DNA from 2 places in the Bradyrhizobium sp. AUGA SZCCT0431 genome. Region 1 is predicted to be linked to the other one. Evidence: riboswitches for the same ligand, from Rfam matches in the RefSeq annotation. Region 1 holds a riboswitch; the other holds the start of a gene.

Region 1 (14,264 bases):
CCCCCAACTATCAGAGGAAACAACCATGGCTTCCATCCACAAGGACATCATCATCGACGCCAATCCCAATGACGTCTGGGACGCGGTGCGCGATTTCGGGGCGTTGCATACGCGGCTGGTGCCCGGCTTCGTGCTCGACACCCGCCTCGACGGCGACGCGCGGATCGTGACGTTTTCCAACGGCACGGTGGCGCGCGAACTTTTGGTCGATTGCGACGATGCACGGCGGCGGCTGGTCTATGCCGTCATCAGCGAACGGATCAAACAGCACAGCGCCTCGGTGCAGGTGACCGCGGAAGGCGACGGCCGCAGCCGGCTGGCCTGGACCGTCGACGTGCTGCCACATGAAATCGCGCCTTACATGAACGCGCAGATGGATCAGGCGGCGCTGGCGATGCGGAAGGCGCTTGGGAAAGCCGCGGCATGATTTCCGCGTTTCTCGAAGCGCTCGGCGCGGTCGGTCCCTCAGCCGACCGCGCCGGCAAGATGGATCTCTACGGACGCTTCATCGGTTCCTGGGATCTCGACGTCAGGCAATTCTCCGACGACGGCCGCGAGCGCCGCCGCGCCGGCGAATGGCATTTCGGCTGGGCGCTGGAGGGGCGCGCGATACAGGATGTCTGGATCGTGCCGCCGCGTGGCGACGGGCGCCACGGCGACGCCACCGCCAAGATCAATTCCTATGGCACGACGCTGCGGGTCTACGATCCCGATATCGATGCCTGGCGGATCCAGTGGACCGATCCGGTGGCGCGAAGTTTTCTGCAGATGATCGGGCGTGCTGAAGGCCGTGACATCGTGCAGCTCGGTACGCGGCCGGACGGCCAGTTGATGCGCTGGAGTTTTTCCGAGATCACACCGAACTCGTTCCTCTGGCGCGGCGAGATCTCCGCGGACAACGGCGCGAGCTGGCGTGTCAATAGCGAGTTCACTGCCCGACGCCGGTTACCGTGATCTGTCGCACAGATCAGCCTTTCGTCCGCTCCTAGCGTCACCATTTGCGCCCGGATGGCACCGCCTCCGCGGGCCGCGGCGCATTGGGAGGTCGAACCATGACTGGAGCTGACAAGGTTGTGTGTCAGGCGGCCACGCTGCTGCTGCTGTTTGCCCTGACGACGACGCCGGCGAAGGCGCAATTCGCCGGCTTCGGTGGCGGTGGAGGTGGCGGCGACGACATGATGACGCAGATGGCGCCGATGCTGGAAATGATGAAGGCGAAGATGGGCAAGCGCCGCTTCGGCATGATGATGCAGACCATGGGCCCGATGATGGGCCGCATGATGGAAGGTGGCGGCGGTGGTTTTGGTGGCATGATGGGCGGCGGTGGAATCCCCGGCGGCTTCGGTGGCGGCTATGGCGGCGGCATGGCCGACGGCTATGGCGTCAACATGGGTGGCATGGGCGGCATGGGCGGCGGCGACATCATGGGCATGCTCGGCGGCGCCGGCGGCGGCGAGATGATGGGCATGATTCCGCAGCTGATGCGCATGGCCAATATGGGCGGCAGCCGTCACGGCCGAAAGCATCGGCGACGGTAGGAATCCGTCATTCCGGGATGGTCCGAAGGACCAGACCTCAGGTGCGCAATTGCGCACCGGGGAATCTCGAGATTCCGGGTTCGATGCTTCGCATCGCCCCGGAATGACAGTCGTTCAAGACAGCGCCGGGCGAGCCTTGGCAAGGGGAGCGTGTTTCGGTCCCCACCGCGTCAGGATCACGCTTACGCAGGACAGCAGGCCGAGCAGCATCATCGATGCGGCCGTCAGCATGAAGTAGTCCGTGGCGGTGGCATTGTGCGTCGACAGCCACCAGCCGCCGATGCCGATGAACACCAGCCGCGCGGTCTGCGCCAGCACGGGGCCAAGCACCTTGGCCGCGCCCTGCGATGAAAAATAGCAGGTCGTGGCAAGACCGAGGAACGCATACATCGGCGCCGCCGTAGACAGATACTGCCGGCTTGCGGCGCGCACGCCCGCATTGTCGGTGAAGAGATTGACCCAGATGTCGGGGAAGATCGCGATCAAGGTCGCCAACGCGCCGACCCCGACAAAGGCCACGCCGCCTGCGATCCAGCAGATCCTGCGGGCCCGCGCGATGCGCTTCGCGCCGATCGCCATGCCGACCATCGGCACGGTCGCGATGCCGACCGCGAATGCGATCGACGTCAGCATGAATTCGAGCCGCGCGCCGATGCCGTAACCGGCCAGGATTTCGGTGCCGAAACTTGCCAGCATGTAAGTGAAGATGCTGATCGTCAGCACCGACTGCAGCGGCGAGAAGCAGGCGATGGCGCCGACCTTGAGAATGTCGATGAACATCGCCCAGCGAATCCGCAGGCCGACGATCTTGGGAACGACGCGCGCGCGGCCGGAAAACAGATACCACGTCATCACGGAGATGCTGACCAGGTAGGCGATCAGCGAGCCGGCAGCGACGCCGCGCATGCCGAATTGCGGAATCGGCCCGAGGCCGAGACCGAGCGTGCCGCCAAGGATGATCTGACAGCCGGCGGAAATCAGCATCAGCAGCGACGGCAGTTTCATGTTGCCGGTGCCGCGCAGGATGCCGGCCATCGTGTTCATCAGCCATGGCACGACGGCGCCGCCGAAAAATATCTGCGTGTAGCCGATCGCCTGCGCCAGCACGTTGCCGCGGCCGCCGAGCAACTCGAGCAGCTTCGGACCGAAGATCAGCATGCCCAGCATGAAGACGAGCCCGAAGCAGAGACCGATCAGCAAGGCATGCGCGGCGAGCACCGACGCCCGCTCGGTGTCGCCGGCGCCGAGCGCGCGCGCGATCGCGGACGCGACGCCGCCGCCCATGGCGCCGCCCGACATCGTCATGGTCAGGATCACGCAGGGAAACACCAGCGCCATCGCGGCCAGCGATTCCACCCCTAACCGGCCGATATAGGAGGTCTCGGCGATCACCACGCAGGTGCCGGCCGTGAGTGCAATGACGTTGGGCCAGGCCAGCCACAACAGCGTGCGCAGGATCGGACCGTCGACCAGCGCGTTCTTCGCCGGCGGCGGCGGTGGCGGCAGCGGGCGTTCTTCCTCGTCGACGGGAATTTCGGCAACGCCGATATCGGACATTTCTGCTCCCGCGCGCGAAAGGCAACCTTAAGATCGCGCACCCATTCAAAATTTTTGGGCGCTTATCCAGCTGCGCCGAGCTGTTTCCTAGCACGGCAAGGCCTGATTCCGCGTGCGCGCAACGCAATGGGGCCCTGCGCGATTGCAGGCGAGCGCGCTCCCCTAGCCGATCGTCCAGACGAACGGTGCCTTTCCGCCGGCTGGCGGCTTCAAATGCACAGGAATATGGCGGCCGCAGCCGGCCGCCAGGCCCTCGAACAATCCCTGCAGGACGCTGGCGCAGGCCGGGTGATAATCGCCGACATCGGCCATCAGCTTCCAGCTCTGCTGCCGGATTTCAAACGTGCCGTCGGACTCGCTGATCTCAACCGCATCATCCTGCGCCTCGAACAGCGCACGCAGGAAGCTAGCAAACTCCTTCGGCCCGCCGCGGCTCGCCCCAAGGTTTTGCGCGATCTCGTCGAAATATTGCATGCCGATCAGCTTGCCGGTGAGGTGCAACAGATATCGGGCATCCTCCGGACCGAAGCATTGCACCAGCACGGGTGCGGCGGTCTTCACATATTCCATCGCGTAGTTGCGATAGGCCTTTTCCAACCGCGGCTTTGGCCAGCTTGCAACAGGCAATGCCGGCGCGGTGGCGGGATCGAAGCGCGGCGCTTCGAGATGCCGCGCGAACACCATCCGCGCATCTGACTCGAGCGGATGATCGTATTCGCAGTAATAGCCTTCGAGGCCGTCCTGGCCGTCGACGCTCTGCTTGGTGCAGACGAAGCCGAGATTGAGATTGCCGAGCGCCACGCCGTTGTTGCCGTGCCATCCCCGCAGCATCGCGCGCGACACTTCGCCGGGCACGCCGCAGATCGCGGTGCCCCGCCAGATCCAGCGCGGCGGCGGATAACGGATCCAGGCCTTGCGATCGGTCTCGTACATGTATTCGACATGGACGCCGCCGATCCAGTTGGAGAGATAGTGGTACTGCGCAGCCGCGACCGCCGGCGGCAGATGGCTGAGCCCGAGTTTTTCCAGCCCCGGCAGGAAGCGTTCCTGCTGCTGGCGGCGAAACACCCGGAACACGAATTCGGCGGCGTCCGTCGTGCCGCGGCGGGAGACGACGGTGAGAACGAGGCCGGTGAAAAACGCGTGATAGAGATCAGCGATGCTGCGCCACTTCGCCCATTGCGCTTGCTGCTCTCCGCTCATGTTCCCTCCCGGCCGACATTCCTATTGGCTGTGAGCATACACGTAGCCCGGATGGAGCGAAGCGCAATCCGGGAATGCGGCCCCGCATTTCGCGGAGCTTTATCCGGGCTGCGGAATTACTTCACACCCTAAAATGCTTGCTCAGCTTCAGGCCCTGCGCCTGATAGTTCGAGCCGATGCGCTGGCCGTACATGGCATGGGGCCGCGCCAGCATCTTTTCATAGACCAGGCGGCCGACGATCTGGCCATGCTCGAGGATGAACGGCACTTCGCGCGAGCGTACTTCCAGCACCGCGCGCGAGCCCTGCCCGCCGGCGCCGGCATAGCCGAAGCCGGGATCGAAAAAGCCGGCATAATGCACGCGGAATTCGCCGACCAGAGGATCGAACGGCACCATCTCGGCGGCGTAATCCGGTGGAATCTGCACCGCCTCTTTCGAGGCCAGAATATAGAACTCGCCGGGATCGAGGATCAGGCTGCCGTCCGGGCGCGCCGCGATCGGCTCCCAGAATTCATCGGCCGCATAGCCGCCGCGGCGGTCGACATCGACCACGCCGGTGTGGCGCTTGGCGCGGTAGCCGACAAAGCCGCCGGAATTCGCGCCGCTTAGATCGACGCTCAGCGCCACGCCATTGGCGAGATCGGCGTCGTCGATATCGACCAGCCGCTCGGCCTCATGCAGCGCGTCCAGCTCGTCCGCGTTGAGGATGGCGTCGCCGGTGCGGAAGCGCACTTGCGACAACCGGGATCCCTCGCGCAGCAGCACCGGAAACGTCTTCGGACTGATCTCGGCATAGAGCGGCCCGTGATAGCCGGCGCCGATCATGTCGAAGCGGCGGGTACCATCCGCGATCACGCGGGTGAAGACGTCGAGCCGCCCGGTCGAGCTCTTCGGATTGGCCGCGGCGACGATCTCCGGCGGCAGCGCGAGGCTCTCCAAGAGCGGCACGATGTAGACGCAGTTGGTTTCCAGCACCGCCCCGTGGGTGAGGTCGATCTCGTGCAGTTTCAGCTCGTCGATACGCTCGGCGACCGTCGCACCCGGCCCCGGGAGGAAGCTCGCGCGCACCCGGTAGGCGATGTCGCCGAGGCGCAGATCGAGGCTGGCGGGCTGGATCTGGCTCTCGACAAAGGGATAGGCCGGCAGGATCAGGCCCGCATCCGCCATCGCCGCGATCATGCGGTCGGGCAGAATTCCGTTGGCGTCGGGCGGCAGCGTGAAAGGCACGGCGGTCCTCAAGGGGCCCGGGAGGATGACCCGAATGTCATCCAAACCTCATAAATATGGGCATTTAGGGGTTATCCGATGGCCGGCTTGACGAAAAGGGCGCGAGGGAATATCAGCATGACTTATCCCGTGGTGATTTGAGCCGGCCGGCTTGCAGCCACGTTAAATAAGTCGCTAAACAGGCCGGGGACACGTGTGATCCCGGCCTGTGGAAATTTTTCCAGGCCGGTTTTTTGTGACCATTTTCAATGGTGGTCACGACGGAGGTCACATGCCTGAGGCTAAGTCTACCACCCGCTATCGCCCCGAAACCCGCCTTGTCCATGGCGGCACGCTACGCTCGCAATTCGGCGAGACGTCCGAGGCGCTGTTCCTCACCCAAGGCTACGTTTACGACACCGCGGAGCAGTGCGAGGCCCGATTCAAGGGCGAGGAGCCCGGCTTTATCTATTCGCGCTATTCCAATCCGACGATTGAGATGTTCGAGCGCCGCATGATCCAACTCGAGGACGCGGAAGCCGCGCGCTCGACCGCGACCGGCATGGCCGCGGTGGCGACCGCGATCCTCGCACCGCTCCGGGCCGGCGACCACGTGGTCGCTTCGAAAGCTCTGTTCGGCTCCTGCCTTTACGTGGTGCAGGATCTCTTGCCGCGCTACGGGATCGAGACGACGCTGGTCGACGGTCTTGATCTCGACCAGTGGCAGCGCGCGTTGCGGCCGAACACCAAGTCCTTCTTCCTGGAGAGCCCGACCAATCCGACGCTCGACGTGCTCGACATCCCGGCGATTGCCGAGATCGCGCACAGTGGCGGCGCAAGGTTGATCGTGGACAACGTGTTCGCAACGCCCATTTGGCAGAGCCCGCTGAAGCTCGGCGCCGACGTCGTTGTCTACTCCGCCACCAAGCACATCGACGGCCAGGGCCGCTGCCTCGGCGGCATCATCCTGTCCTCGGAAGCCTTCATCGCCGAGCACCTCCATAACTTCATGCGCCATACCGGCCCGTCGATGTCGCCGTTCAACGCCTGGGTGCTGCTCAAGGGACTAGAGACGCTGGCGGTACGTGTACGCGCGCAGACCGAGACCGCCGGCAAGGTGGCCGATGCGCTCGCGAAGAATCCGAAGATTTCGCGACTGATCTATCCCGGCCGCGCCGATCATCCGCAGGCCGAACTGGTGAAGCGGCAGATGCGCGCCGGCTCGACCCTGGTCGGCTTCGAGGTCAAGGGCGGCAAGCAGGCAGCGTTCCGCTGCCTCAACGCGCTGCATATCTCGCGGATCTCCAACAATCTCGGCGATGCCAAGAGCCTCGTCACCCATCCGGCGACGACGACGCACCAGCGGCTGACGCCGGAAGCGCGCGCCGAACTCGGCATCAGCGAGGGCTTCATTCGCTTCTCCGCCGGGCTCGAGCATGCGGATGACCTGATCGAGGATTTTGCGCAGGCGCTGGAGAAGGCGTGAGATAGCTGCGCACCTAGCCATACAACAGGTGTCGTCCCGGCCTTGAGCCGGGACCCATAGCCACAGGGCGTTGTGAGTTAAGGAAGTCGTCGACCACCGCCTTTTAGGCGCACGGCCGAGGCGTATGGGTCCCGGCATCCGCCGGGACGACAACTACATCGGCCGGTACGTCCGTACGTCGGACGGCACGTTGACGCCGAGCTTGATCTGGCCGACCGAGCGGATGATGTCGTCGCCGAGCAGTTGCGCGAAGCAGGCGTAGCCCCAGTCGCTCATGTGCAGGCCGTCGGCGATGACGAAATTGTCCATCGGGATCGCCTGCTTCTCGTGCCAGTCGCGCATCACTTCGAAGCGCGGAAAAATGCCGACCTTGCGCAGTTCAGCAACCTTGTTGAGCAGGTTGATCATCTTGCCCGCGCTCTCCGCGCGTTCGTTGACGCGCGGCGAATATTGCGGATCGATCAGCACCAGATCGGCGCCGGTCGCCTGAATGCGCGCGACACCATCTTCCACCAGCTTGATGGTCTCAGCCGGATCGAGATTGCGCAGCACGGCGTTGGTACCGACCTGCCAGATCACCAGGTCCGGATGCATGTCGATGACCGAGGTCTGCAGCCGCTTCATCATCTCGGGCGCGTCCTCGCCGCCCTGACCGCGATTGATCACGGTGATGTCGGCGGTCGGATATTGCCGGTGCAGCTGCGCTGCGAGGCGGTTGGGATAGTTGAATTCCGGCGAGGTGGCGCCGAAGCCCGCGGTCGACGACGATCCGAACGCGATGATCACCACCGGCTCGCCCGCGGCCAGCTTGCCCGCGACACGCGGCAGCGATCCCATCTTCTTGGCGCCACCCTTCGGCGGCAGGCAGGGAACGCGGCTGAAGATGTCGGCGGCCGATTTCGCGACCTCTTTGGCCTTGTCGATCGCCTTGCCGGTGACGCTCCTTTGCGCCGGCGGGCTGGACGGCTCGGCGGCCGCCACGCTGCCCGCACCCGTCGGCGCCACCGCCGGCGGTTTGGCGGCTTCAGCTTTGGCCGTGTCGGATAACGTCGCCTGCTGGGCGGTCTGGGTCGCCTGCGCCTGCACCGGCAAAACGGACACCGGCATCAGCAGCACCGTCGCCGCGACGGCGAACGCTGCCAGCGATGTCGACGGCGAAAAAGGGCAGTAACGACTCATTTACGCTAGTTCCTCAATTCTGCTGGGCCGGGTTCACATGCGCCGTGTCGATCACGAATTTCGACAGCGCGCGGCCGAGGCAATCGTGCACGCGCTTGGCCAGGTCGGGGCCATGCGACGTGGTGGACAGGTCGAAATCTCCCGCATCGCTCCAGTGCCGCATCATGGCGAAACGGTCGAACAAGGGAACGTCGTGCTGCTGCGCCACCACGCGCATATTATCCAGGTAGGGCGGCGCGGAAATCATCGTTTCAGTGCGCGGGCTGTATTGCAGATTCATCAAGATCACGTCGGCCCCCGCCTTCTGCACCGCAGCAACCCCCTCTTCGACACCGGCGCGGAAATCATCGGGATCGATCGATCGGATAGCATCGTAGGTGCCGGTCTGCCAGATAACCAAAGTAGGCTTTCTTACTTCCACGAGCTTAACAAGTCCGCCAGCGACCTCTTCGGCCGTCTTCTTGACCTGTAGTTCTACGGATACGTTGACCGCGACCTTCGGAAGCGCCTCCTTCAACATCGCCTGCAGGCGGCCAGGATAGGCGCTGGCTTCGGATGCCGCGATGGTCGACGACCGGCTGCCCACCACCAGAATTTCCAGCCGGCGTTCGCTGACAATGGCCGTCTCGACCTTGGGCAGCTTGCTTTCGGACGTCAGCAGATAGGCCGGAACTTCGCAATTCGGAGGAGCAGGCTCGGCGCGCGCGGGGGCCATGGCCAGCAAGCCGGCAAACAAGGTAAGCCCCAGGATCATCACCGGGTTGGACTGCATCAGCCCCCTCCCGCCATATCGGCGTTGCCAACAGCGCCCTTTTTCTTCGATGCATTCTTGTCGGCAGAATGCTTGTACCACGAAATGACCCACGCCATACCGGACATGATGAGTACCCCGGCGAGGCTGATCAGGAAATGCAGCCCCGCTCCACCGGAGATTTCGGCCAGCACGAAATGCCCGGCAAAGGCGAGAAAGACGCCAAGGCAGAATATCTCAAGCGAATGCTGGCCGCACAGGATCAATGGTCGCAGCCAGGGCGATTTCAGGCCCGGCCAGTCCTTGCGCAGGAAGCGCACGGTGATCGCCGCCAGCGCCAGGAAGTGCGCGAAACGCAGCACATCCAGATCGGTCTTGGTGATCGGGTACATCCACTGCTCGATCAGCTTCGGCATGAAGCGGCTCAATTGCGGTATGTGCCAGGTCAGCGTGACGAAGAAGGCGGCCAGCAGATAGGCAATGCAGATCCACATCGTGATCCGCGAGGAGAGGATCGCCGACATCCGCTCGGCCCCGCCGAGCGCGCACCAGGCGCCGAACACGAACAGCAATTGCCATGCGAACGGATTGAAGGCCCAGAATCCGTTCGGATAGGCCGACAGGTACAGATCGAAGTGCCAGGTCGCCGCGTAGAGCGCCACCGACAGCGCCAGCGAGACGTCGGGCCGCCACTTCATCAGCCACAGGATGAGGGGCAGGAACAGCATCAGCACGATATAGAGCGGCAGCACGTCCATGTTGACGGGGCGGAATCGCAGCAGCAGCGCCTGGATGATCGTGACATCCGGCTGCTTGAGGAAATCCATGATCCCCATTTCTTCCGCATACAGCGGGTTGTTGAAATTGGTGGCGACGTAGGAAATCTCCGCCAGGAAGATCGTGAACAGGAACACATGCGCCACGTAGATCTGCCAGACCCGCCGCATGATGCGGGCGGTGGCGATCACGAAGCCGGATTCCAGCATGGCGCGGCCATACACGAACGCCGCGGTGTAGCCCGAGATGAAGATGAAGATCTCGGTGGCGTCGGAAAAGCCGTAATTGCGGATCGTGAACCAGGTCAGGATGTTCGCCGGCAGGTGATCGATGAAGATCAGCCACAGCGCGAGCCCGCGAAACAGATCGAGCCGCAATTCACGCTCGCCGGCCGCAGGCAGCGTGATCGCCGGCGCGGAGACGACGTCCTTTGCGAGCGCGCTGGCGTCACCTACGGACGGTCCGGCAATTTGATCGGCAATGGACGACATCGGGCACCGTTTTGGCAGCGAATCTACGCAAATTGCACGACACAAACGATCATATCGGCCCGTCGGTTGCAGGCAAGTCAGGCAAGACAAGCCGAAACAGCCAGATACGGGGGTCGGAACCGCGCGGGTGCGCCTTAGGGCGAAACTATGTTGAAACGAGGATGGAACAGCTCAACGACCCGCTTTGCCGGCCGGCCCGGCGATTGGTTCCACCGGCTTTCTTCGCTATGCTGCGCCACAGGATTCTGGAAGCTTTTCATCATGTACCGCGCCGTCACCCGTCTGATCGAAGTCACCGTCGAACCGAACTTTATGCCGGAGCGCTCGTCGGTCGATAAGGGCCAGTTTTTCTGGTCCTACACCATCGTCATCACCAATTCCGGCAACGAGACGGTGCAGCTGCGGACGCGGCACTGGATCATCACCGACGCCACCGGCCGCAAACAGGAAGTCCGCGGCGAAGGCGTGGTCGGCGAGCAGCCGGTGCTGGCCCCCGGCGAGCGCTTCGAATACACCTCCGGCGTACCGCTCCCCACCGCGTCCGGCTTCATGACCGGGCGCTATCAGATGGTCAACGAAAGCGGCGAACGTTTTGAAATCGACGTGCCGACATTTTCGCTGGACAGCCCGGATAACAAGCGGGTGTTGAATTAGGGGCGCTTGCGCTCGTCACGCGTCGTCCCGGCGAACGCCGGGACCCATACCGCGTGATCCCTCAATAGAAACACGGTAGCAGAGATCTTCGCAAAACTTCTCCCTGTGGTTATGGGTCCCCCGATGCGCAATTGCGCATCTGAGCTCAAGGCCGGGACGACGGCTGTGTTTGTAGACGCACTGTCCCTCAAACGTGGCTTCGCGTTCTCGCGGCGCATTGCGCCCGAGCTTTGCCAGAAATTCCTTGCCCCCGAATGAGAGGGCGCAGGGAAGACCGGGTGCGCGCTGCACCCGCGGTCTCGCGTGCGGTTTGCACAAAACAAAATGCACACGAGCATACAGGGCAGCGGAGAACACCCGGCCTTCCCTGCGCAGTGGCTTTACGACTTATATCGAGCTCTCCCTGGTGAACGGGCTTTCTTGCCACCATCGCTCCTGATCAGCTTTTGGCCTTTCAGGAACTTGACACCAGCAACGGGGTGTCAGGACCACACGACTTCGCCGTACGCTTCAGCGCCGTTCGTCGCCAGCACTTCAGCGTCCACCGCAACCCGTCCAACGTCCGTGACGACGGCCGACGCCCTTCTGAGTAGGACGGGATGGCGATATATGTGCCCCTGATTTGCTTTCTGGAAAAGCGAAATATTTTTTATTTCAGGGCTTGACACCATTTCCGAAAATCGGAATTTATTTGCCCCGGCTTCCGCCTTCGCTCGTTGAGCTACGGCGGACAGGTCGCCAAGGCTACGCCGGGCGCGGCCGTCGGGTTAATTTGTCGCACTGATTGCCGTGCCTCCGTCATTGCGAGCGCAGCGAAGCAATCCATAGCGCCGCAAGCGGAAGAATGGATTGCTTCGTCGCGGAGCCTGTCATCGGGCGCGCGTTCGCGCGACCCGTTGGCTCCTCGCAATGACGGCGGTAGGCAGAATTGCAACCCTACTCCACACCCGCTTCATCCGGCGTGAATTCATACACCGACGAGCAGAACTCGCAGGTCACCACCACCTTGCCGTCCTTGACCATTTCCGCGCGGTCCTGCGCCTGGAAGCTTTTCAGCATCGATGACACGGCGTCGCGCGAGCAGGAGCATTGTGCACGCAGCGGCAACGGCGCGAACACGCGCACGCCGCGTTCGTGGAACAGGCGATACAATAAGCGCTCGCCCGACAAATCCGGATCGAGCAGTTCGACATCCTCGACGGTCGAGATCAGCGACTGGCCTTCGACCCAGGCGTCGTCTTCGGCCACCGCATGCGTCACGGCGCCTTCCGGCGCATCGCCGGGATCGAGGTCGGCCTGCCGCGCCCGCTCCGGCGCCTGGGGCAGGAATTGCAGCAGCATGCCGCCGGCGCGCCAGCGGTGTTTCGGACCGTCGCCGCTGCCGCGCCATTCCTCGCCGACCGCAAGCCGCACGCGAGTCGGGATCTGCTCGGAGCGCAGGAAATATTCATGCGCGGCGTCTTCGAGATTGCCGCCTTCCAGCGCCACCAGGCCCTGATAGCGGCTCATGTCCGCGCCCTGGTCGATGGTCATCGCCAGATGACCGTTGCCGAGCAGCGCGCCGGAATCACGGTAGGATTCTTCGCCCTCCTTCAGCCGCGTCGCATCGAAGCGCGCATAGGCGCGCAGCCGATCCGGCAGCTGGAAATCCACGATCAGGAACGACACCGGACCGTCGGTCTGGGTCTGCAGGATGAAGCGGCCGTCGAACTTCAGGGACGAGCCGAGCAGCGTCGCCAGCACGATGGCCTCGCCGAGCAGCTTGCAGACCGGGGCCGGGTAATCGTGCTTGGTCAGGATGTCGTCGAGCGCCGGGCCGAGCCGGGTCAGCCGTCCGCGCAGGTCGAGCGCATTGACCTCGAACGGCAGCGCCGCATCGTCGATGGGAACCGCCGATGGCGCGCGGATCGGCGCTGTGGGCGTGATTTTGATGTCGGGGGATTGAGTCATGGCGCTTTATCTGGGGTCGAAGAGGGTGAATCGAAAGGGGTATTACGTCGTCCCGGCGAAGGCCGGGACCCATAACCACCGGCGGTAATTGTTTTACACGCTGATCGTTATCTTCCTTTTTCGACAATCAGGGCCGCGGCGTATGGGTCCCGGATCGCGCTGCGCTTGTCCGGGACGACAGCTATGTTGGGGCCCCTACGCCACTTCGTTAAAACACCAGGCCAGAATGCCCTTTTGCGCATGCAGGCGGTTTTCGGCTTCGTCGAACACCACCGATTGCGGGCCGTCGATCACCTCGTCGGTGACCTCGTCGCCGCGATGGGCCGGCAGGCAGTGCATGAACAGCGCGTCGGGCTTGGCCAGCGACATCAGCTGGGCGTTGACCTGGTAGGGCTTGAGCACGTTGTGGCGATGTTCGCCGTCCTTGTCGCCCATCGACACCCAGGTGTCGGTCACGACGCAATCGGCGCCGGCGACGGCGGCTTCCGGGTCGTTGCCGAGCACGATCGGCGCCTGCGTCGCCTTGATCCAGTCCTTCATCGCCTTGTTCGGCGCGAGCTGCGGCGGGGTCGCCACGTTCAGTTTGAACTTCAGGCGCTCCGCCGCATGCGCCCATGACGCCAGCACGTTGTTGTCATCGCCGGTCCAGGCCACGGTGCGGCCCTCGATCGAGCCGCGATGCTCCTCGAACGTCATCAGGTCAGCCATCACCTGGCAGGGATGCGAGCGCCGGGTGAGCCCGTTGATGACGGGCACGGTGGCGTTGGCGGCAAGCTCCAGCAGCGCATCGTGGTTGAGGATGCGGATCATGATCGCATCGACGTAACGCGACAGCACGCGCGCGGTATCGGCGATGGTCTCGCCGCGGCCGAGCTGCATTTCCGCGCCGGTCAGCATGATGGCCTCGCCGCCGAGCTGGCGCATGCCGACGTCGAACGAGACCCGGGTGCGGGTCGACGGCCGTTCGAAGATCATCGCCAGCGTCTTGCCCTCGAGCGGCTTTCTGGGCGTCTCATGCGCCTTCAGCTTCGCCTTCATGGCGACGCTCAGGTCCAGCATGTTGCGCAATTCCTTCGGCGGCAGCTCGCTGATATCGAGGAAGTGACGTAGGGACTTGCTCATCACCCCGCCGCCTTCTTCTTGTCGCCTGACAGCGCGATGCAGGCGCGTTCGAGGCTTTGGACGGATTGCTCGATCTCGGATTCGGAAACGATCAGAGGCGCGAGGAAACGGACGACATTGTCGCCGGCGCCGACCGTCAGCAGCTTCTGGTCGCGCAGCGCGGCAACGAGATCGCCCGAGGGCACCACGGCCTTGACGCCGATCAGCAGCCCTTCGCCGCGCACTTCCGCGAGCACGGAAGGATAGCGATCGACCACGGAGGCGAGCTTCTGTTTCAGCAGCAGCGACACTTTCCGCACGTGGTCGAAGAAGCCGGGTTTGAGCATCACGTCGAGCACCGCGTTGGCGG
Region 2 (14,264 bases), on a different contig from region 1:
AGCGAAACCCGGCGGTACAGATCCTCGACGTCGTCATTGACGAGCCGGATGCATCCGGAGGCGACGAGGTGGCCGATGGTCTTGGGCGAATTCGTGCCGTGGATCAGTAGCCCGGGCTTGTCCAATAGCAGCGCGCGGGCGCCGAGCGGACTGCCGGGACGGCCGGCGGAAGCGGCCAATGCGTCGGCATCCCGGGCGTTTTGCGCGGAAGACCGCCAGTCGGGCCATTCCAATTTGTTGGTGACGCGGAAGAAGCTGCCGCCCTTGAGGCATTCCTGCGCAATCCCGATGCCGTAGCGGCGTGCGGAATTGTTGGAATCGATCAGATAGAGAAAGCGGTTCTCCCGGTCGACCACGATCGACCCCGGGACCACGGTGGTGCGGTAGAACACCACTTGGCGCTGCAGCGAAAACGGCAGGCCTTCGCCGGTGGAGCCGCCATCTTCGCCGGCCTTCAGGTCGGCCATCACGACGTCTTCGCGCGCGCGTGCCGTTTTTGGCGGTGGCGGCGCCGTCACGCTGGTCGCGACGACGACGGGGCCCTTGGTGACGACATAGCCATAGACCAGTGCCGACAAGGCGATGGCGAGTGCAAGCGCACCGGCGCCGAAGGCCCATGGCTTCCAGTTCGTGCCTTCCGACAACACTTCGTTGATTTGAGCGGCGTCGCGGCCTTCCTCGACGGCGATGTCATCCTCGATCCGCCGGATCGCGGCTTCAAGTGCGGCGACATTTGAGGCGGCGGCCTCGCGGGTGAGGTGGGACGACCTCATAATGAGGTCATAGGCGTCCTTGTAGATCTTGTCGCGGCCGAGGGTGTCCTTGCCGGCAACGGCCTTGGTCAGCAATGCGTAATAATCCACGGTCATGGCCTGACCCCTGAAGAACTATCTGACGGGAGGCGCGTACTGGATGCCGCCCTGGGTCCAGAGCGCATTCAGCCCGCGCGGAATGCTGAGTTTCGACTGCGTGCCGATGTTTCTCTCATAGATCTCGCCGTAATTGCCGACGGCCCGCACGGCGCGCGCGGCCCAGTCATTGGCAACGCCCAACTGCGCGCCGAATTCGCCCTCGGTGCCGACCAGCCGCTTGATATTGGGATTGGCTGATTTCACCGCATCGTCGATGCCAGCCTGTTTGACGCCAAGCTCCTCGGCATTGATCAGGGAATAGAGCGTCCATTTGACCAGGTTGAACCACTGGTCGTCGCCTTGCCGCACCGCGGGTCCCAGCGGCTCCTTTGAAATCACTTCCGGCAGGATGATGTGGCTGTCGGGCGCAGAGAGTTTTAGACGCTCGGCGTAGAGCTGCGAGACGTCGCTGGTCAGCACGTCGCATTTGCGATCATCATACGCTTTCAGGCTTTCCTCGGCGGTGGCGAGCGCGAGCACCTTGAGCGGCATGTCGTTGGCGCGGAAATAGTCCGCCAGATTCAGTTCGGTCGTGGTGCCGGTCTGGGTGCACACGGTCTTGCCGCCGAGTTGCAACGCGGTGTCGATCCTGGCATCTCGGCGCAGCAGGAAGCCCTGGCCGTCGTAATAGGCGACGCCTGCAAACATCAGGCCGAGCGAACTTTCCCGCGACATCGTCCAGGTCGAGTTGCGCGACAGCACGTCGATCGTCTTCGACTGCAGCGCCGAAAAGCGCGTGGCCGCATCGAGCGGCGTGAACGTCACTTTTGCAGGGTCGCCGAAGATCGCAGCCGCGACGGCGCGGCAGATATCGACGTCGAAGCCGCTCCAGGCGTTCTTGTCATCCATACTGGAAAAGCCGAGCAGTCCCTGGCCGACGCCGCAATTCAGCGTGCCGCGTTCCTTGACGGCGTTCAGGGTCTGGGCCTGCGCGGGATTGCCGCTCGCGAACAGCAGGGCCAGCAACGCGATGACGGGAAAGATGATGGGTCGCTTCTTGGAGCCGGACATTTTTTCCCCGCGATCGGTGGCTGCAGCTTCTTTGGTGGCGGCAAGTTCTTTGGCGGAAGTGATGTTGGCAAGCTAACACAAGTGGAAGCGTTACCAATGTGTTTCCGACAAATGAATTTTTGGACCCGCTCGCTTGCGCGACGGGAACGCGCTGGCGCCCGTCATCGTCCTGTGACGCGTTCCGGATCAGCCGGATGTCCGCGCCACGGGAATAACGCTGGCGACGATCGCGGTGCCAAGCCGGTTTGCGACCGCAAAACTTTCCCCGGCATCGATGCGCACCGCGTGGCCCGCTGCGATCTCGCGGGCCTTGTCGTTGATCGACAGTTCGCAGGAGCCTGTCGCTGCATAGACGATGTGAATGCCGGCCGGGCAGGCGTGCGTTGCGCCGCCCAAAAGGCAGCAGAGGTCAATCGCCACGCGCGACCGGTCGCCGATCAGATTGACGACTTCGACGGGTCCGGCTTCGAGCCGGCTGACAATACTGGTTTCGCCGGTAAACCGGACCGGCCTGAACGGCTGCCGGACGTCGATCTCTCCAACAGGTGTCCCGAGCACGAGACCCTCGCCGGAAACCAGCACCAGCTGGCGGTCATAGCCGCTCAAATCCGAGAACGCGCCCGGCGTCACGATGGCGGTCCGGCTGAAACGCCAGATGATTCCTTCCCAACTGCCCGGCGCGAATCCAGGGAGCATGGATACGGCGATATCGATCGTGACCCCGCCGCCGTTCTTCCAGGGCATATGCCGGTAGCTGGCGGGATCGAGCGCCGTTAGCTGAATCCCGCCGTCGGAGGATGTCATTGCATGCGTCCAAACGGTGTTGCTCAGCTATCAATCCGGATCTGGTAGCGCTGGGCGATATCAGCCAACTGGCCCCAGGTCGTGTCGTCGATTTCGATGCCCTTGGCGATCCGTGCGGCTCGTGCGAGCCGCTCGGGCTCACCGGCGATCAGCACCGGCAAGTCCTGCTCGGCGGGCTTGGCCGATTTCACCCAGGAAATCATGTCGTCGATCTCGGCCATCATGCTGTCGCGCGTCGAAAGCCTGATAGGGTCAATCACGATGCTCAGCATGCCATTGATGATGCCGCGTTCGGGCGGTGTCGATGTGGTGACGCTTGGCGAGCCGACAATGGCGCCGGCCAGGAGTTCGCACACCAGCGCCAATCCGGAGCCCTTGTGCTCGCCGAACGGCAACACCACGCCGCGCGGGTCGGTGTACATGACGGAAGGGTCGGTGGTGGGCTGGCCCGCATAGTCGAGCAACGCACCATCAAGCATCGGCTTGCCGGCATTATGCGCCACCCGCACTTTTCCCAGTGCGACGCGGCTGGTGGCGAAATCGAGCAGGATCGGCTCGTTGTTGTCGGTGCCGGGGATTGCGATGCAGACCGGGTTGGTCAGGAACCGGCCCTCGCGGCCCCGGAACGGCGCGACGCCGGGCGAACCCGAAGCGACGTTGACGAAATGCAGCGCCACCATCCCGGCGCGGGCGGCGATCTCGCCATAGGTGCCGACGCGGCCGATATGGTGCGCGTTGCGGAGCCCGTTGACCGCGACGCCATGTTTCCTGGCCGCCTCGATCGCCCATTCCACCGCCTGGCGCGCGACCACCTGGCCGTAGCCGGCGCGGGCATCCCACACCGAGATGGTTCCGGTGTCCGAGACGACCTCGGGTGTCTGGTTGATCTTCAGCGTGCCGGCGTCGAGGTCGCGCACATAGGCGACCAGCATGCCGACGCCATGGCTGTCATGGCCGCGCAGATTGGCCTCGACCAGATGCTCGGCCACGATGGCGGCTTCCGTCGGCGAACTGCCGCCGGCCGTGACGATGCGGTTGGCAAGCCCAAGCAGCTTCGAATGGTCGATAATCATGCTTCACTCCGTCGTGAGCCGTTCTACTCCGGCTTCTTCGTTAAATTCGCGTGCGGGCGGCCGAAGTCGGGCGCTGCCGAATCCTGGCCGATCTCGACGATGCCGCGGCGGATGGCGCGGGTGCGGGTAAAATGCTCGAACAGCGCCTCGCCGTCGTTGCGGCGGATCGCGCGTGTGAGTTTGGAAAGGTCCTCGTTGAAGGTGCCGAGCATTTCCAGCACCGCTTCCTTGTTGGCCAGGAACACGTCGCGCCACATCGTGGGGTCCGAGGCCGCGATGCGGGTGAAATCGCGAAAACCGCCGGCGGAGAATTTTATGACCTCCGACGACGTCACCTGCGCCAGTTCGTCCGCGGTGCCGACGATGGTGTAGGCGATCAGATGCGGCAGATGGCTGGTGATCGCGAGTACCAGGTCATGATGATCCGGCGTCATGATCTCGACCTTGGCGCCGAGCCCGGCCCAGAACTCGCGAAGCTTTTCGACCGCGGCGGGATCGGTCCCATCAGGCGGCGTGAGAATGCACCAGCGGTTGATGAAGAGTTCGGCGAAGCCGGAGTCGGGACCGGAATGTTCGGTGCCGGCGACGGGATGGGCGGGAACGAAGTGGACGCCCGGCGGAATATGCGGGCCCATGTCGCGGGCGATGGCGCCCTTGACCGAGCCGACGTCGGAGACGATGGCTCCCGGCTCGAGGAACGGCGCGATCTCCTCGGCGACCGGGCCGCAGGCGCCGACGGGGATGCAGAGGATCACGAGGTCGGCGCCTTTGACCGCTTCCGCGTTGGTTTCGAGCACGCGATCGACCACGCGCAATTCTTCCACCCGCGCGCGGGTCTTGGCCGAGCGCGCCGAGGTGACGATCTCGCCGGCGAGACCCTGCGCACGTGCGGCACGGGCGATCGAGCCACCGATCAGGCCGAAGCCGATCAGCGCGACGCGTTTGAAGAGAGGTTCAGTGCTCACTTGATGCTCACTTGCCCGCCATAAAGTCTCTGAGGCCGTCGACGACGAGGCGGTTGGCCTCTTCGGTGCCGATCGTCATGCGCAGCGCATGCGGCAGGCCGTAATTGCTCAGCGCCCGCAGCACCAGGCCGTGTTTTGTCAAATACGCGTCGGCGTCCGCCGAGGTCTTGCCCTTTTCCTGCGGAAAATGGATGAGGACAAAATTCGCCACGCTCGGCGTCACCTTGAGGCCGAGCTTGGAAATTTCTTCCGTCAGCCAGTTGCGCCAGTGCTCCGTAAATGTCTTCGACATCTGGACATGCGCGGTGTCCTCGATCGCCGCGACCGCCGCCAGCATCGCCGGCGTCGAGACGTTGAAGGGCCCGCGAATGCGGTTGACGGCGTCGACGATGTTGGCCGGGCCGAACATCCAGCCGATCCGCAAGGACGCCAGCCCGTGAATCTTGGAGAAGGTATGCGTCACCACGGTGTTTTCCGTGGTCGCCACCAGCTCGATGCCGAGTTCGTAATCGTTGCGCGACACATAGTCGGAATAGGCGGCGTCGAGCACCAGCAGCACATGATCAGGCAGTCCGGCGCGCAGCCGCTTGACCTCGTCGAACGGAATGTACGTTCCGGTCGGGTTGTTCGGATTGGCGAGCCACACCATCTTGGTGCGCGGCGTGACCAGCTTCAGGATCGCATCGACATCGGCGGTGAAGTTGGTCTCGGGCGCGATCACGTTCTTGGCGCCGTTCGCCATGGTCGCGATCGGGTACACCAGAAAGCCGTGGCTGGTCGAGATCGCCTCGTCGCCATGCTTCAGATAGGTGTGCGCCAAAAGGTTGAGGATTTCGTCCGAGCCGGCGCCGCAGATGATGCGGTTCGGATCGAGCCCGAAGGCGCGGCCGATCGCCTCGCGCAGCACCCGTGAGGTGCCTTCCGGATAGTCCTCCAGATGACCAGCCGCGTCCCGGTAGACCGCCAGCGCCTTCGGTGACGGGCCGAACGGCGTCTCGTTGGCGGACAGCTTGAACACCTTGCGGCCCGGCTCGGCGACCGGGCTCTTGCCGGGGGTGTAGGGCGCAATATCGAGAATGCCGGGGTTCGGCACGGGGCGGGACATCTTCTGGCTCCGGATCGTAGGGCGTCTATTTAGGATTTGGCCGCCCCGTTCGGGGGCACCGTATAGCGTGTTGCGTGGCTGCCGACGAGGGCCGAGGAGCGCACCGACGCGCCGGCCTCGATCAGGGCGGTCTTGATCTTCTCCATCCCGGTGCCTGATATCGACACCAAGAGCGCGGCGCCGTCGAAGGCGGTATCGGGGACAGCGACGATCTCGGCGAGCGGCGCCAGCGCGCGGGCGGTCTCGGCGTTCCAGCCGGAGACGCGCACGCTCCAGGTCTCGACTTCGATCACCATGGCGTTGTCGGCGACGCGCGAGACCAAGAACACCGGCAAGGCCGCCGGATGGTCGGCGCGTTCGAGGAACGGCACCCGCGCGATGATCTTTGGCGCGCCATCGGCTTCGAGTTCGATCCACCAGGGCGTCCGGCTCGACGTCGCCGACACCAGCGCCAGATCGCCCTTCGATTTCGCCACCGCTTCGACCGCGGCCTGCGCGCTGAAATGCGCCACGTAAGGCACCACGAATCCGAAATGAAACCGCGCCGAATCCCGCATCGCGGATTCGCCAACCGAGACGTCCGCATGCACCGAGAACGGCGCCTGAACGTAGGTGAAGGTCGAGATGATGACGCGCCAGATGCTCTCGATGGTGTCGATCGGGAGGATGCCGCGATGCCGCTCCACCAGCCGCCGCATCATGTCGGCCTCGCGCGCCGGGCGGAACGCGGAGCCGACTTCCTGGGTCTCTTTCACCTGGATCAGCCGATCGATGATGTCGCCGCGCGCCATCAACAGGCGGTGAACCTGCTCGTCGATGCTGTCGATCTCCTTGCGCAGCACCGCGAGGGAGGGCGGGGCGGGGGGTGCCTTCGAGGGTCCCTTGGACATGTTCTAGCCTTTAGCGCCGGGGGCCGAAATCACCGGCAAATACAAGGGCATTGATTAGGAAAGACGGCCGCCGAAAGCAAAGAGAAACATCGGCAATGATGGCGCGCCCGGCCGGTTAACCATGGCCCGCCTTGACGAAAAGCTCCCTTCGGACTAGCTTTAGCCCATTCCGTGGTCATTTGAGCCGGCCGGCTTGCAGCCACGTTAAACAACTCGCTAAACAGGCCGGGGACAGAAGTGATCCCGGTCGAACCTTTGTTCAGGCCGGGTTTTTTTATGGCCTGATTTCTGTCCGGGAGGACCTCAGCTTTCGAGGTCGGTGGCCGAGATGACAAACGTTCAGTCGATACCAAGCCCCTCGATCCATAATGAGGATCGGGCCCATGAGGCGGATCATCCGACCTCGCAGGTCGCGAAGTTCGGCGCTGACCAGCCGCTCAAGCTCGATTGCGGCGTCGATCTGGCGCCGTTCCAGATCGCCTACCAGACCTATGGCGAGCTGAATGCGGATCGCTCCAACGCCATCCTGGTTTGCCATGCGCTCACCGGCGATCAGCATGTCAACAATGCGCACCCCGTCACCGGCAAGCATGGCTGGTGGGACACCATGGTCGGCCCCGGCAAGCCGCTCGACACCAACCTCTACTTCATCATCTGCAGCAACGTAATCGGCGGCTGCATGGGTTCGACCGGCCCGGCCTCGACCAATCCGGCCACCGGCAAATTGTGGGGCCTCGATTTCCCGATCATCACCCTTCCCGACATGGTGCGCGCGCAGACCATGCTGATCGATCGTCTCGGCATCGAGACCCTGTTCTGCGTGGTCGGCGGCTCGATGGGCGGCATGCAGGCGCTGCAATGGACCGCGGCGTATCCGGCGCGCGTGTTCTCGACGCTGGCGATCGCATGTTCGACGCGGCATTCGGCGCAGAACATCGCATTCCATGAGCTTGGCCGACAGGCCGTGATGGCCGATCCGGACTGGCGCGGGGGGCGCTATTTTGAACATGGCACGCATCCGCATCGCGGCCTCGGCGTCGCGCGGATGGCCGCGCACATCACCTATCTCTCCGACGCCGCACTGCATCGCAAGTTCGGACGACGGATGCAGGACCGCGAGCTGCCGACGTTTTCGTTCGACGCGGATTTCCAGGTCGAAAGCTATCTGCGCTATCAAGGCTCGTCCTTCGTCGAGCGCTTCGACGCCAACTCCTATCTCTATCTGACGCGCGCGATGGATTATTTCGACATCGCCGCCGACCATGGCGGCGTGCTGGCGAAAGCGTTTACCGGCATCCAGACCCGCTTCTGCGTGGTGTCGTTCACCTCGGACTGGCTGTTCCCGACCGCGGAATCGCGTGCGCTGGTGCATGCGCTGAACGCGTCGAGCGCGCGGGTGTCGTTCGCCGAAATCGAAACCGATCGCGGCCATGACGCCTTCCTGCTCGACGTGCCCGAATTCTTCGACATTTCCCGCGCTTTTCTGCAATCCGCAGGCACCGCGCGGGGCCTGAAAACGGCGGGTGGTTGATATGTCGCTGTCGCAACAGACACTGCCGCTCACCGGCGTGGAGCCGCATCGCACCGAAAACCTTCGCAGCGATCATTTGCTGGTCGCCGAAATGGTGCAGAGCGGCTCCAAAGTGCTCGACGTCGGCTGCGGCGATGGCGAACTGCTGCAGCTCTTGGAAAGCCGCGGCATCGACGGCCGCGGCATCGAGCTGTCGCGCGAGGGCGTCAACCGCTGCGTCGCCAAGGGCCTTGCAGTGGTGCAGGGCGACGCCGACACCGATTTGATTAATTATCCCGACGATGCCTTCGACTACGTGATTCTGTCGCAGACACTGCAGGCGACGCGGCAGCCGAAAGTGGTGTTGGAAAACCTGCTGCGGATCGGCCATCGCGCCATCGTCTCGTTCCCGAATTTCGGGTTCTGGAAAATGCGGCTGCAATTATTGGTCGGCGGCCACATGCCGCGCACCGAAAACCTGCCCGCGACCTGGTACGACACGCCGAACATCCATTTCTGCACCATCAAGGATTTCGTGCAGCTCTGCGACGAGATCAACGTCAAGATGGAGCGCGCGGTGGCGCTCGATCTCTACGGCCGCCCGCTGCGGCTGAATTTGCCGTGGTGGTTCTGGAACATGTTCGGCGAGCAGGGCGTGTTTTTGCTGAGCCGGGCGGAGAAGGGGAAGTAGGTTTTGCGGCAAGCTCCGCTGCACCTCTCCCGCTTGCGGGGGAGGTCGACGCGCTCGTTAGAGCGCGGCGGGTGGGGGCTCTCTCCACTCGGGGGCCGCGTCGGGTGGAGACACCCCCACCCCAACCCTCCCCCGCAAGAGCGGGAGAGGGAGCGCACCGGCGCTCACCCTGCCACCATCGACCTTGCATCCCGCACCGGCCACCTCCCGGCCTCCACCAGCGCAATAAAGCGCTCGACCATTTCGTTGAACAGCGCGGGCTCTTCCAGGTTGAGCACGTGGCCCGACTTCGGGAAGAACGTCAGTCCCGCCGCCGGCAAATGCTGCTTCAGGAACAGGCTCGGCTCGATGCAATTGTCGTCCTCGTCGCCGCAGATGATCAGCGCCGGCGTCGGCACGTTGCGGATTGCCTCCGTCATGGTGTAGATCGAGGGCCGGCCGCCCTGAAAGCTGCGCATGGTGTTGGCCGAGCCTTTGGCGTCATGGCGCGCCAATGCGGCATAGAAATCGGCGTGGCCGCGCGGGTCTTTCACCAGGAACGGAATCCGGCTCGGCGCCTCGCGCGTCACCTTGGCGACCTCCACCGAGCCGATTTTTTCGTACTGCTCGGCATTGGCCACGCATTGCTTGCGGAAGGCTTCGAGATTTTCGATGCTCGAGCCGGAGCCGACGCCGGCGAGCGTCATCGACAGCGCCCGCTCCGGGGCGTTGAGGCCGATCTGCAGCGACGAATAGGCGCCCATCGACAGGCCGATGAAATGCGCCTTTGCGATCCCGAGATGATCGAGCACGGCAAGCGCGTCGGTGTAGAAATGCTTGTAGGTGTAGACCTCTGATGTCGGCGGCACGTCGGAAGGCGTATAGCCCCGCGCCGAATAGGCGATGCAGCGGTGGCCACGCGAGAAGTAGCGCATCTGCGGCTCCCAATTGGTGTGGTCGGCCGCGAATTCATGCAGGAAGATGATCGGCGTGCCAAAGCCCGCTTCCTCGAAATACAGGCGGACATTGTCGCTGGTGACGGCATAGGGCATTGGCGGTTCCTCTTTTTGGTTTTGCGCGCTCTCCGGCCCCGAAATTCGCAGTTAATGTTCCCGGCTGCAATGAGGCAGCCCTGTTTGTTTTTGGCCATAAAATGATCGCGGAATCACCCCGGAATTGTTCCCGCACCGCCGCATGAAATCTTCCTCTCGCCACAGCCAAAAATTCAAACCCGTCGCCGCGTTCGTTTGTCCACGAACGCTGCGGGATTGTGGTGTGTCATAGAGGATCAAAGATGCTTCAGTTGTTTGCGTTTCGCCGGTCGCTTCGTGTCCTTGCGCTGGCGTTGTGTTCGGTTTCGATTGCAGTCATTGCCACGCCGGCGTCAGCCCGGCCCCACCATGGCGCAGGGCGCCACGTCCGCGGCTACCACGCCGGTCACCATGCACGGCATTACGCCCGCCACCATCACCGCAAGATCGCGCGCTTGTCGCGCTGGGAGCGCGGTGTCGCGCAAATGCAGGCCGGCGGCTTTGCCGATGCCAACGCCAACGCCGATGCCAGCGCAACCTTCACCGACCACAATTCAACCCTGACGCCGCCCGGCGGCGTGATGGCACCGAGCAGCTTTGGCGGCTCCTCCAACGTCGTCGCTGAGGCGCGGCGTTACCTCGGCGGTAACCCGACCGGGCGCGGCAGCCTGTGGTGCGCCCGCTTCATGAACATGGTGCTGCAGCATTCCGGCTATCGCGGCACCGGCTCGGACATGGCGAAATCGTTCGCCAGCTACGGCCAGCGCGTCTCCGGCCCGCAGGTCGGCGCCATCGCCGTGATGACAAGGGGCCGCGGCGGCGGCCATGTCGGAGTCATCACCGGCATCGACGCCAAGGGCAACCCGATCATGATCTCCGGCAACAACGGCAACCGGGTCCGGGAAGCGCCGATCTCGCGCGGCCGGATTTACGCCTACGTGATGCCGACGAGCTGAAATCGTCATTGCGAACGAACCGGTGGGTGGGCACAGGCGCGTCGGCGCCGTGCCCATCATGGCCTCGCCGAAGCAGGCCGGCGGGCCGCCGCCGCCCTCGCTGAGCAGTGCGTCGGGCCTGGCCCGCTTGCCGCCGCCGGGCGCGCAGGTATATTGGCCCGATGGCTGTCAGCTCCCCAGATCTGAAAGCGTTCCTGCTCGCCACGCCTTTCTTCGGTGGCCTCTCAGACGCAAGCCTCGATCTCCTGATCTCAATGCTGGCCGAGCGCCGCTTCGACGCCGGCGCCACGGTGGTCGCGGAAGGCGAGCCCGGTCGTTCGATGTTCATCGTTCACTCGGGCCAGCTGGTGGTAAGCAAGCTGCTGGATTCCGGGCGCGTCCTTCGCATGACGGGTCTCGAGCCCGGGGATTTTTTCGGCGAAATGACGCTGATCGAAATGCAGAACCGCTCAGCCACCGTCGTCGCGGAGAGCCCTACCGTGCTGTACGAGCTCACGGCCCGGCAACTCTACGCGTGCTACAAGGCCGACATCCACGCCTATGTGATGGTGATGCAGAATATCAACCGCGAGCTTTGCCGGCGGCTCCGCCGGGCCGACAAACGCATTGCCGAGTTGCAGATGCTTCACACGAGTGAATGACACAGCCGGGTGTGCATCATGTGGGCTGAGCTGGCTACAGGGCGCAACATCTAGCTCCGACGGGCAAATCGGAACCTTCGGCCGATCAGACCGGGAACCGGCAGGCTCGGGTGCGCGCATTGCAGCCGCATTGGTTTCACTGAATGGCCACATCGGAATCAGACCCCAACCAAACTTCGTGGATAGGAGTCCTTCCAGTCAAACTGAAAAGGAGTGAGCATGCGCATCGTTACGGCATCCGTCATCATTGCCGCCCTCTCTTTGGGCGCGCCAACTTTCGTGCAGGCACAGGGAACCCCCTCGCAATCTCAAGCAAGCCCGTCGCAATCCGAGGCGCAGCCTTCGCAGTCCAGCACCGTCATCCGGAGCATCCAGGTCGTCGACGTCAAGGATCTGCAGCCGGCGGTGCGCTCGAAGGTCGATGAACTCGTGGCCCAAACCCGCGAGGAAGACATTCAGTCGCTTCGGAAGTCCATCGACGCCACGCCGGAAGCGGCATCGGTGCTCAAGGCCAAGGGCCTGACTTCGTCACAAGTCGTGGCCATCAACATCGCCGACGGCGTCCTGACGATGTTTGCCAAGACGGCCTGAACGAGACACCTCATTAAAAGTTAGATGCGACCACCAAGCCCGCCGGCTGTGAATCCGGCGGGCTTAATGGCGTCATCCTGGTTGCAGCAACATCACGCCAGGTATCAAAGACGGTCGCGCAACCCGGTGACCCCGTCGTTTTGAGCGCAATGGTCGCAGCAATAGAAGGTGCCGGCCTTTTCGAGTCCATGACCGACGATGCGCGTTCCACACTGCTTGCAGGTTGGTGCAAGGGCAAAAATGGCGCACTCAAAGCTATCGAAGGTGTGCGATTTGCCGTTCATCACGACCTGAAAAGCCTTGTCGTACGAATTTCCGCAGGTCTCGCAACTGGCCATATTTCGCCTCCTTAAGCTGCACGTCGTTTGCGGGTCTGTGCCGCCTTCCTCGCCGACCGGGAACGTTCTGCCGCCGGGCGTTTCGCGGCGGCCTTTCCACCGAGCTTGCCGCCCTTGCGGGACGGGGCGTGGTCTACCTTCTTGCCCCGCCCGGATCCGCTCTTTTTGCCGCCATGGGTTTCGGCGTTCACGGTAGCCCAGGCCCGCCGCTCGGCTTCGTCGTGGGAGACGCCGCGGTGCTCGTAGCCCTCCTCGATGTGCTCGGCCTGACGCTTTTGCTTGTCGGTATAGGTGGATTTGTCGCCGCGGGGCATGAATCCTTCCTTCGTTGGCTGATGCAAAACACCATCGGTGCTGGAGAGTTCCTATCGTTGCTTCCGTGCCTTAGAGCGTTTTCGAGCGAAGTGGATACCGGTTCGCGTGAAGAAAACGCGTCAAAGCAAGAGTCTAACGCTTCGGTTCTGATTCAATCAGAACCGATAATGCTCTACTGCCTTTTGAAATACTGGACGTCGCGTTCATGCTTTTCAGCCGCCGCGCGGGACTTGAAGGTGCCGAGATTGCGTCTCTTCCCGGTCTTGGGATTAATCTTGCGGGAATAGAGCCGGTATTCGCCCGAAGCTAATTTGCGGATCATGACGTTTCTCCAGAGCCCCCAAAGCACGCTCGTGGGATGAACGCTTTGCGCACATGGCAACAAACGGCCTCCCGATCCCCTAGGTTCCCCGCTCGACGTCCGCTTCCGGCCGCGAAAAAAATGGCCGGAACATAGGAACGACTTTTCTCCGGGCACGTTGATTGTTCGAGTGATACAACGAGGGAGAAATCCACCGGAAATATCATCTCAAAAGCCCCGTCAGTTACACTTGTAGCTGGCGGGGTTTTGGTTAGGAGGCCCGATGTATGCGCTATTTGAAGGCGACAAGCAGATCGGAAGTGCCTTCCCTACCGAGAAAGAGGTCTGGGAAGCAGCCCTGATAGAGGGGCTTGTGATGGACGTTCCGGTTGCGGATGAGGAAGGCGGCCAGGTGATTCCCAGCGGTTATCACGTCGCTAGGGTCGAAGAGCCCTGCGACCCGCGGCCCGATTGGAAACTTCCGCGCGATATTTCCTGACACCGGCGCTTTGTGAAATCTACGCAATCCAGTAGATTGCCATTCCAACAGCCACGAGGGCCATAACACCAGCGGTCAGCATCCCGTAGTTCCGCTCTGCCTCAGTCGGCAGCGCTTCTCTCGCAGCGTCCTCATGAATCAGGTCGTGTTTCATTACGCACCTCCAGGGATTCAAACCGACAGCACGAGTCGTTCCGGCCCTCGAAGCGGGTTAACCAGAAACTCCCACCCACCCGATGGCTCAGGCGGTTCACGTCATCAGGTCGACGAACAGTTTGAGGATAGCCACGATTAGCCCGGCTGAAGCAATCGCCGTGCTGAGGTCGACAACCTCGATGAGAGCCTGTCGCTGTTCGTCATCCAACATGGAGAAGACTTTACGCATGGTAGTCCTCCACCCCATGCAAACTTTCTGAGCGGCCGCCGGTTCCATTTGGGAGGCCCTATGCCCGCGGACGGGCACAGCAGGCGCGACAATTGGCTCGACGGCTGCGCCCGGCGTAGCCGGGGGCAGAATTAATTCTGATTTACAGAAATCGTGTCAAGCCCCGAAACAAAAAATATTTCGCTTTTCCCGAAGGCAAATCAGGGGCACATATATCGCCATCCCGTCCCACTCAGAGGGCGTCGGCCGTCGTCACGGACGTTGGACG

The links. A riboswitch is a leader RNA that binds a small molecule or an ion and turns the genes downstream of it on or off. The one in region 1 is predicted to bind S-adenosylmethionine.
Region 2: linked by a shared signal. The riboswitch ahead of JQ567_RS19590 (homoserine O-acetyltransferase) and the one ahead of JQ567_RS09880 (O-succinylhomoserine sulfhydrylase) in region 1 are both predicted to bind S-adenosylmethionine.

The regions. Positions count from the first base shown of each region.
Region 1 covers NZ_JAFCLR010000008.1:151,523-165,786, reverse strand. Annotated here, with positions in the region: gene JQ567_RS09910 (SRPBCC family protein) at 26-427, shown strand; gene JQ567_RS09905 (hypothetical protein) at 424-954, shown strand; gene JQ567_RS09900 (hypothetical protein) at 1,053-1,538, shown strand; gene JQ567_RS09895 (MATE family efflux transporter) at 1,653-3,095, opposite strand; gene JQ567_RS09890 (hypothetical protein) at 3,258-4,298, opposite strand; gene JQ567_RS09885 (2'-deoxycytidine 5'-triphosphate deaminase) at 4,420-5,526, opposite strand; SAM riboswitch at 5,646-5,725, shown strand; gene JQ567_RS09880 (O-succinylhomoserine sulfhydrylase) at 5,798-6,991, shown strand; gene JQ567_RS09875 (SGNH/GDSL hydrolase family protein) at 7,145-8,170, opposite strand; gene JQ567_RS09870 (SGNH/GDSL hydrolase family protein) at 8,184-8,942, opposite strand; gene JQ567_RS09865 (OpgC domain-containing protein) at 8,942-10,189, opposite strand; gene apaG (Co2+/Mg2+ efflux protein ApaG) at 10,451-10,843, shown strand; gene JQ567_RS09855 (Hsp33 family molecular chaperone) at 11,780-12,793, opposite strand; gene argF (ornithine carbamoyltransferase) at 12,989-13,915, opposite strand; gene JQ567_RS09845 (aspartate aminotransferase family protein) at 13,915-14,264, opposite strand, start outside.
Region 2 covers NZ_JAFCLR010000019.1:118-14,381, reverse strand. Annotated here, with positions in the region: gene JQ567_RS19625 (L,D-transpeptidase) at 1-869, opposite strand, end outside; gene JQ567_RS19620 (amino acid ABC transporter substrate-binding protein) at 888-1,922, opposite strand; gene JQ567_RS19615 (HutD family protein) at 2,109-2,726, opposite strand; gene JQ567_RS19610 (malate/lactate/ureidoglycolate dehydrogenase) at 2,750-3,799, opposite strand; gene JQ567_RS19605 (prephenate/arogenate dehydrogenase family protein) at 3,823-4,764, opposite strand; gene hisC (histidinol-phosphate transaminase) at 4,772-5,869, opposite strand; gene JQ567_RS19595 (chorismate mutase) at 5,899-6,759, opposite strand; SAM riboswitch at 6,921-7,000, shown strand; gene JQ567_RS19590 (homoserine O-acetyltransferase) at 7,088-8,290, shown strand; gene metW (methionine biosynthesis protein MetW) at 8,292-8,960, shown strand; gene JQ567_RS19580 (alpha/beta fold hydrolase) at 9,125-9,991, opposite strand; gene JQ567_RS19575 (TIGR02594 family protein) at 10,234-10,926, shown strand; gene JQ567_RS19570 (Crp/Fnr family transcriptional regulator) at 11,088-11,567, shown strand; gene JQ567_RS19565 (hypothetical protein) at 11,787-12,158, shown strand; gene JQ567_RS19560 (hypothetical protein) at 12,263-12,496, opposite strand; gene JQ567_RS19555 (plasmid stabilization protein) at 12,508-12,810, opposite strand; gene JQ567_RS19550 (hypothetical protein) at 12,984-13,133, opposite strand; gene JQ567_RS19545 (hypothetical protein) at 13,396-13,611, shown strand; gene JQ567_RS38650 (hypothetical protein) at 13,631-13,765, opposite strand; gene JQ567_RS38645 (hypothetical protein) at 13,862-13,996, opposite strand.